DNA from 2 places in the Paenibacillus ottowii genome. Region 2 is predicted to be linked to the other one. Evidence: riboswitches for the same ligand, from Rfam matches in the RefSeq annotation. Region 2 holds a riboswitch; the other holds the start of a gene.
What was found. A riboswitch is a leader RNA that binds a small molecule or an ion and turns the genes downstream of it on or off. The one in region 2 is predicted to bind cyclic di-GMP.
Positions count from the first base shown of each region.

Region 1: it holds a riboswitch for cyclic di-GMP, as region 2 does, so the genes downstream of both, ACQQ6X_RS10990 (glycosyl hydrolase) here and ACQQ6X_RS02055 (transglutaminase-like domain-containing protein) in region 2, are expected to answer to the same signal.

Region 1 covers NZ_CP191577.1:2,291,034-2,294,457, forward strand. The annotation lists gene ACQQ6X_RS10990 (glycosyl hydrolase) at 1-1,372, opposite strand, end outside; cyclic di-GMP riboswitch class I at 1,386-1,467, opposite strand; gene ACQQ6X_RS10995 (sugar phosphate nucleotidyltransferase) at 1,626-2,999, opposite strand; gene ACQQ6X_RS11000 (hypothetical protein) at 3,261-3,424, opposite strand, start outside.
Region 2 covers NZ_CP191577.1:455,932-459,355, reverse strand. The annotation lists gene ACQQ6X_RS02065 (DUF445 domain-containing protein) at 1-453, opposite strand, end outside; gene ACQQ6X_RS02060 (AraC family transcriptional regulator) at 1,035-1,910, shown strand; cyclic di-GMP riboswitch class I at 2,018-2,096, shown strand; cyclic di-GMP riboswitch class I at 2,137-2,218, shown strand; gene ACQQ6X_RS02055 (transglutaminase-like domain-containing protein) at 2,270-3,040, shown strand; gene ACQQ6X_RS02050 (collagen binding domain-containing protein) at 3,399-3,424, shown strand, end outside.

The sequences.
Region 1 (3,424 bases), 1.8 Mb from region 2:
TCGTTGTAAACGTATAGGTTTCACTGTATTGTGGTTTGACTTTACCTGTCCAGCGAACCGAGAACTGGTCGGCATTTACCTTTGGATCAGCAGCAACAGCGCGCCAGTTGTAATCCAGCTTGCTGTCTGTACGAATCAAAACAGGATTGCCGCTCAAATTCATATTGTTGAAATATTCGCCCCGCAGCCCGTTCACATATACCACATCAGGCACGGAAGGAGGAGTCGGAGCTGGGGGTACGACCACTACTGGGGGAGCAGGGATAGGCTCGCTTTGTCCCTCACCCGGTAAGGTCGGTATGTCTGTCCCAGGTAGTTGCATTGCTGCCAGCCCTTTTTTCACATCATCCCGTGTCAAACTCCTTGGATCGTTCATATAATCCTGTATTTGATTGGTTGTGTTATTCTCGGTCAACATGTTGCCCCACGTCATGGAATATACCCATTTCGGCTGAGCCTGCAACACCTCAGAGCTAGGCATCTCACCATGCTCCCCAATGGCAATCGGCTTATTCCGTGCCAGTCCGAGCAATCCTTCATAATGACTTTGCTTAAAATCATTGTTGTAAATGTCTAGTGCCAAAATATCCACTTTGTCATCCCCCGGATATTTCGGAGTATACGGGACAGTGTAAGAATTAGGAGCATTGGGACTCCACACCCACAGCAGGTTGTTCAATTGATGCGTGTTTACAAAACGGTCGTACATGATAGTCCATAGCTGATTGAAATTGTTCTTGTTTCCCCACCAGAACCAGTCGCCATTCATTTCATGGTAAGGTCTCCACAATACCGGAACCCCTGCATCACGAAGCTGCTTTAACGATACAGCGACCTTATCCAGATCGGCAATAAGGAGGTTATACTGCGTAGTGCCTGGCGTTACGTATTTATTGAACTCCGCCTGACTTACTTTTGCCTGCACATTGGCCCAAGTCAGCGGCCTACCCGGCAGCGCTTCATGAAAAGTCATCGTCACAATACCGCCAGATCTGCTCCAAAGAATAGCGCTATCAACGACATTTTTACGTTGTGCTGCTTCTATAGTGTCAGATTGACCAGAGATGGCTCCCATCTCATAGCCGTGCAGACCCACATACGCCTGGCTGATTTTATGGACCTTGTTGCTTAGTTCATCTGGGCTCTCCAAATAATCATGCTGACCAGTGACTGTTTTTTTTCCAGAGATGCTGAGTAAATAATTGTATAGTTCACGGGCCTGAGTAGAAGCGTCCGAATTAACAGGTTGTAATGAAGCGGCATTTACCACAGACAAAAAACCACCAAAACCGACGGGAAACAAAGAAAAAAGCATAACAACGGGGAGCACATGACGTATCAGTCGATACAGAGGAATAAATTTGAATCTCACTTTTGCTCTTCCTTTCGGTAGCTAGGCTGCCATCCTTACGGGAAGGCCCTTTAGCTTTGCGTACCTGCCTTTCGACAGGGCTGCGTTTATCGTTGGAAGGAGTTTGGATTCCTTCTTAACCTAAGTATCGACTTTTTTTTACCAAAATTTAATAGGTCATGTTCATAAATTTACAGGTTTTCGCCCAATTTCGACAGTTTAGGTCATAAATTTTCATCAAATTTTCTTTTTTACGTTTTTACGAAAATAATTATCAGATAAATTGATGACGAGAAATTTCATTCCAATTCATACAAAAGCGTACAATATCCTCTTCAACCAACTCAGAGCCAGTCTGCACTTCAATCAAATCCACATCGGTCACAGCTAAAATGCTATGCTTCGTCCCTTCAGGGATGCGGACGACATCACCAGCCTTCACCTTGTGCAGCTTCTCATTCAAAATAATTTCTGCTTCGCCGCTAATAATAGTCCAGATTTCGCTCCGTTTGAAGTGAAGCTGGTAGCTGATATTTTTACCTTTGCGTACGCGGATTCGTTTGGTCAGAACCTCATTACCCTCGTCATACTTTACATAGTCTACAACCCGATACTGCCCCCAACGACGTTCTTCATACATTGGACGCTGATCATGAGCCTTGAGCACTTCCTTGATGCGTGGACTTTCTGCCTTATTGGTCACAAGAATACCATCTGGGCTAGCAGCTACAATCAGATCATTCGTTCCAATGATCGCCACCGGAATGTCCAACTCATTAATAAGACTCGTATTAACACAATCCTCCGTTACTACCCCTCTGCCCACTTGCTGATGAGACATCTCTTCTGTGAGGGTGTTCCAGGTTCCTAGATCCTTCCAAAAACCATTGTATGGAAGAACGACGATATCCTTTTCCTTCTCGACTACTTCGTAGTCAAAGCTGATTTTTTCCAAAGAAGCATATTGCTTTTGCATTTCTTCATAATTCAGCGGCAAGCCCTTGGCTGCCAAAATATCCAGCAAATAGCTTAATTTGAATGCAAAAACCCCGCAGTTCCATAAAGCATTGCGTTCCATTAGACGTTCCGCCTGCTCCCGGTCGGGTTTCTCTTGAAAATGGCTCACTTCACGGTAGCCTGTGCTACCTTGAATGGCATCGTTTTTTGGAATAATATAACCGTATTTCTCTGAAGGATAGGAAGGGACAACCCCGATTAGTGCAAGCTTTCCTTCACTCTCCTGAAGTGTATGTTCCAGTTGGGCTACGGAAGCAAAGAAAGCATCCTCTACATAAGGATCTACAGGCAATATAGCTATAATTTCATCAGGCGAAACACCTGCAATGGAATATAGATAAGTCGCTGTCAGTGCAATCGCAGGAAAGGTATCTCTGCGTTCCGGCTCAACAATAATGCGCGTATTCGGTCCGACCTGACTCTGGATCATTTCGACCTGCGCTCTTCCTGTCGCAATAAACGAGGATTCGGATAATCCGTTGTCTCCCAATTGTCTCCATACCCGCTGCACCATAGATTCCGAAATCCCTTCCGGGCTCTCCAGGACCTTCAAAAATTGTTTGGAACGGGAATCGTTGGATAACGGCCATAATCTTTTACCGGAACCACCAGACAAAAGTACGAGCTTCATATCTCTCCACTTCCTCTCTATTATGTGTGGGTGATCGAATGGGGCTAGGTTGAGTAGCCCGCTACGGGCTGGATTTGATCTTACGATCGCTGTTGTCGTGGGATTCTTCGGATTGTGTAAGACATTTATATGTAAGAATCCCACTTCAAAGGCGACCGCTCCGTTTCTCCAGATTCAAATCCATTCCTGCGCTACTCAAAAATGCATCATACGATCATACCTTGTGGTGCAAAAGGCACGACCGGACATTATTAAGTCCGGTCAGCCTGTAAAAAACGTTCGGGAGCTCGGCGCTTGCCCGCTGTGCTTGCAAGCTTCTAGAATCGAGGTTTCGTAACGTCTTGCCAAGATTGCTGTGACAATCGCAATGGCGTCTTTACTATACAGGAGCAGCATATCCGCATGGTAAGCTTGCTCCACAGGGG
Region 2 (3,424 bases):
CCCGGTTGTGATGACCGGGACCAGCTCTGCTATTGGAAGAGAACGGACAAGTTGCTTGGCAAGAGCATCTATGAAAGTGACCGCTTCGGGCGTACGTATTCCTTTTTCTACACTTTTCAGCACTAGCTCAGCCAGTCTAATCTCGGCAATTTTAGATGCAATACTTTCTTTATGAAGCAAATTGTTTTCGACCGTGTTAACCAAGGCATCGGTCAGCTTTCCCCGATTTTTGGGGAGAAGCGCTGTATGTGGAATCGGAATGCCCAGCGGGTGACGGAATAACGCGGTTACGGCAAACCAGTCTGCCAATCCTCCTACAAGTCCGGCTTCAAAAGATCCGGCCAAAAGACGGGCCCAGCCAAATTGTTGAAAAGGTAACGTAGCAGCAAAGCCCGCTCCCATCATCACAAGTGACCAAGCTGCTGCGGTTTTTGTGTTTTTTGTTTTTCCCATCCTGTAGTCCTCCAAACTGACTGTAAAATGTGTTTCATTACATCCGTAGTACCATCATATCATTGCCTGTACAGATACCAAAGGTTACTGTACTCTCTTGTCAACAAATTGCATGATATTTAAAATTTGCACATTAGCTTAAATTGAGTTCGCATAACCACACTTATCCATACATTTTCGTGAATAATATCTCCACAATAAAAATACAACTATTTTCTAACAAAATGAGCCCTTTGAATCATTTTGTCGAAATATGGTCCCATTTTCCTGAAACCGAAAGGATATATACCTCAAAAAGTGGAATTGCAAGACTATGATATATTCATTGAGGAAACTATTTTTCCCAACTTTATCCTTCATTTCTTTAAGTTAAGAAATGAATTCCAGAAGGTCCCTGTCCTTTTCAAACAGGTGCTTTCTGGTTAATTCTGTTATATATTGTATAGCCTCAAATCGATACATGAATATACTTTAATGTGATAAAATAACCTTTGTAAATGGGAACTCCGGTTCTAAAAGGATATTCGTGAAACAAACTACAATTGTCTTACTAAAATTGTTCTTTTGTAAAGGAATTGGATATGACAACAAACCAAAAAAATGCCCAGTATGTCTTGAGCGAAGATCCAGTTGCAATTATATGTACACCCTCTGCTTTCGCTAAAAAATCCCTCTTTTATATACAGGAAATAGGCTATTTCAAAACAGATGCTTATGTAATGGAACGGCAAAAGCTTACCTCTTTTTTGCTCCTTTTTACCCTGTCCGGAAGAGGGGAACTGCAATACCGGGGCAAGGATTATATATTGAAACCTCATGATATGCTTTTTATTAATTGCGAAGAATATGTACAATACAAAGCTTCCTGTCAGAAGACATGGGAGTTTATTAGCGTGAACCTTAATGGCAATCTTATTGACCATTTCTACGAACAGTTCGATAAGCACAATAAGCCTGTAATTTCACTACAGGATTCAAGTGTAGTATTGGACAAGCTTCGCACCTTGTTACATGTGCAGCCAGAAAGAAGCTTATCTTCTGAACTGCTCTCATCCAAAATAATCGTTGAGTTATTAACGATTATTTTACAGCACCCTTACACCAATCCCAATGCAAATTCAGATGGGACTGCAGAGGTGCGCAAGGTAAAGCAATATCTGGACCAATCCTATTGTGAACGGATCACGCTGGATTCGCTAGCAGACATGTTTGGTCTAAACAAGTTCAACTTGGCTAAAAACTTTAAAAAACAGATTGGCTTTTCCCCTATTGAGTATCTTATTAATGTTCGTATCACGGCTGCTCAAGGCTGGCTTAAAACTAGTGATGTAGCTATTGTGGATATTGCACAGTATGTAGGCATTCCCAACACAAGTCATTTTATCAATCTGTTCAAAGAGCATATTGGAGAAACGCCTCATTCCTATCGCAAAAAATGGGGAAACCGAATAAAATAGGTCTTATGTATAATCTGCAAGCTTGTTTTGTCGATAAATAGCGAAAATTTGAGATTTAAACTTGCCTAATAGAGTACCTAACTGATAGAATAATAGTACAAGCTATTCAGGATAAATGGCAAACTTGTCGAAAGGCAAGGACGCAAAGCTACAGGGCCTTCTGTATGATGGCAGCCAGCTACCGGTTGAAGTGGCTTTTTGTCGTGCTTATTTTTCCCGAAAACTTTATACGAAATGGCAAACCTGTCGAAAGGCAGGGACGCAAAGCTATAGGGCCTTCTATTGATGATGGCAGCCTGGCCACCGAAAGGAAGTTTTTTATGGGGAAAATGATATTTTCCACACTTCTCCTATTTTTTATGCTGTCCGCAATTCTTTTAAATTCGACAATTTACGCTGCTGATCGTGTTGCATGGTTGGACCAAAACAATGTAAATCATGGGACAGTCAGTGTGCGTTACCCCGTTAAACCTAACGTTAAAACCAAAATTTTGGTTGCCAAAGATGCGCAAAAATACTCTTATAATCTAACACCCGGAAAATCCGAAGAAGTATTTCCTCTCCAGATGGGTAATGGGAACTATAGTATCAGTATTTTGGAACAGCTGAGTGGTAATCAATACAAAGTAATAGGACAAGATACGATCGAGTTAAATTTAAACGATAGCAAAGCGGTATACCTCAATTCCGTTCAAAATATCAACTGGAGCGGTACGAATCAAGCGATTCAAAAAGCCCGGGAATTAACTCAAGGTGCAACAACAGATCGCGAAAAGCTGCAAAAAATCTATGACTACGTAATTAGTCATATCAAGTATGACTCTAATCAGGCCTTTGCCTTAACGACTGACTATCTGCCGCAAATTGATCGTACGTTGAACTCTCAAAAAGATATTTGTTATGGTTATGCTTCACTGATGGCTGCTATGTTGCGAAGTGTAGATGTACCAACCAAGCTGGTTATGGGCAAATCCTCCTACGTGGACACTTACCATGCCTGGAATGAGGTCTACATCGACAATCAGTGGGTGGTCGTAGACACTACAGTAGATGCAGCACTGTACATGGGTAAACAAAAATTCGAAATGATCAAAGATCCCTCCAAATACATTAAAACAAAGCAATATTAATATCAATGTTTTTAATTCATATTTTAAAAAAATAAGAAATAGAACTATATTTCCTGAAGAGCCTTGATCACATGATCAAGGCTCTTTTTCGATCCTTGTTGAGAAATTGTTGAGATGTGGCATGTATTCTAGTCCAGAAAGACAATGAGATCTCTAACCATGATCCTAATTTCAAGACAAAAGGAGGAGTTTCACACCCGAATATGAATTTTCACAAATTTTCACTAAGTATTAATGCGGCTAACATAGCATCATATGAATGAATGATGAATATATAAATACAGTTCTCTCGCCCTCGAAGGAATAACCACTAGCCGTTAAATAAGAGTATTTTAAGAATAGGAGATTTGTTTACCGTATGAGAAAAAAATGGAATGCAGCAAC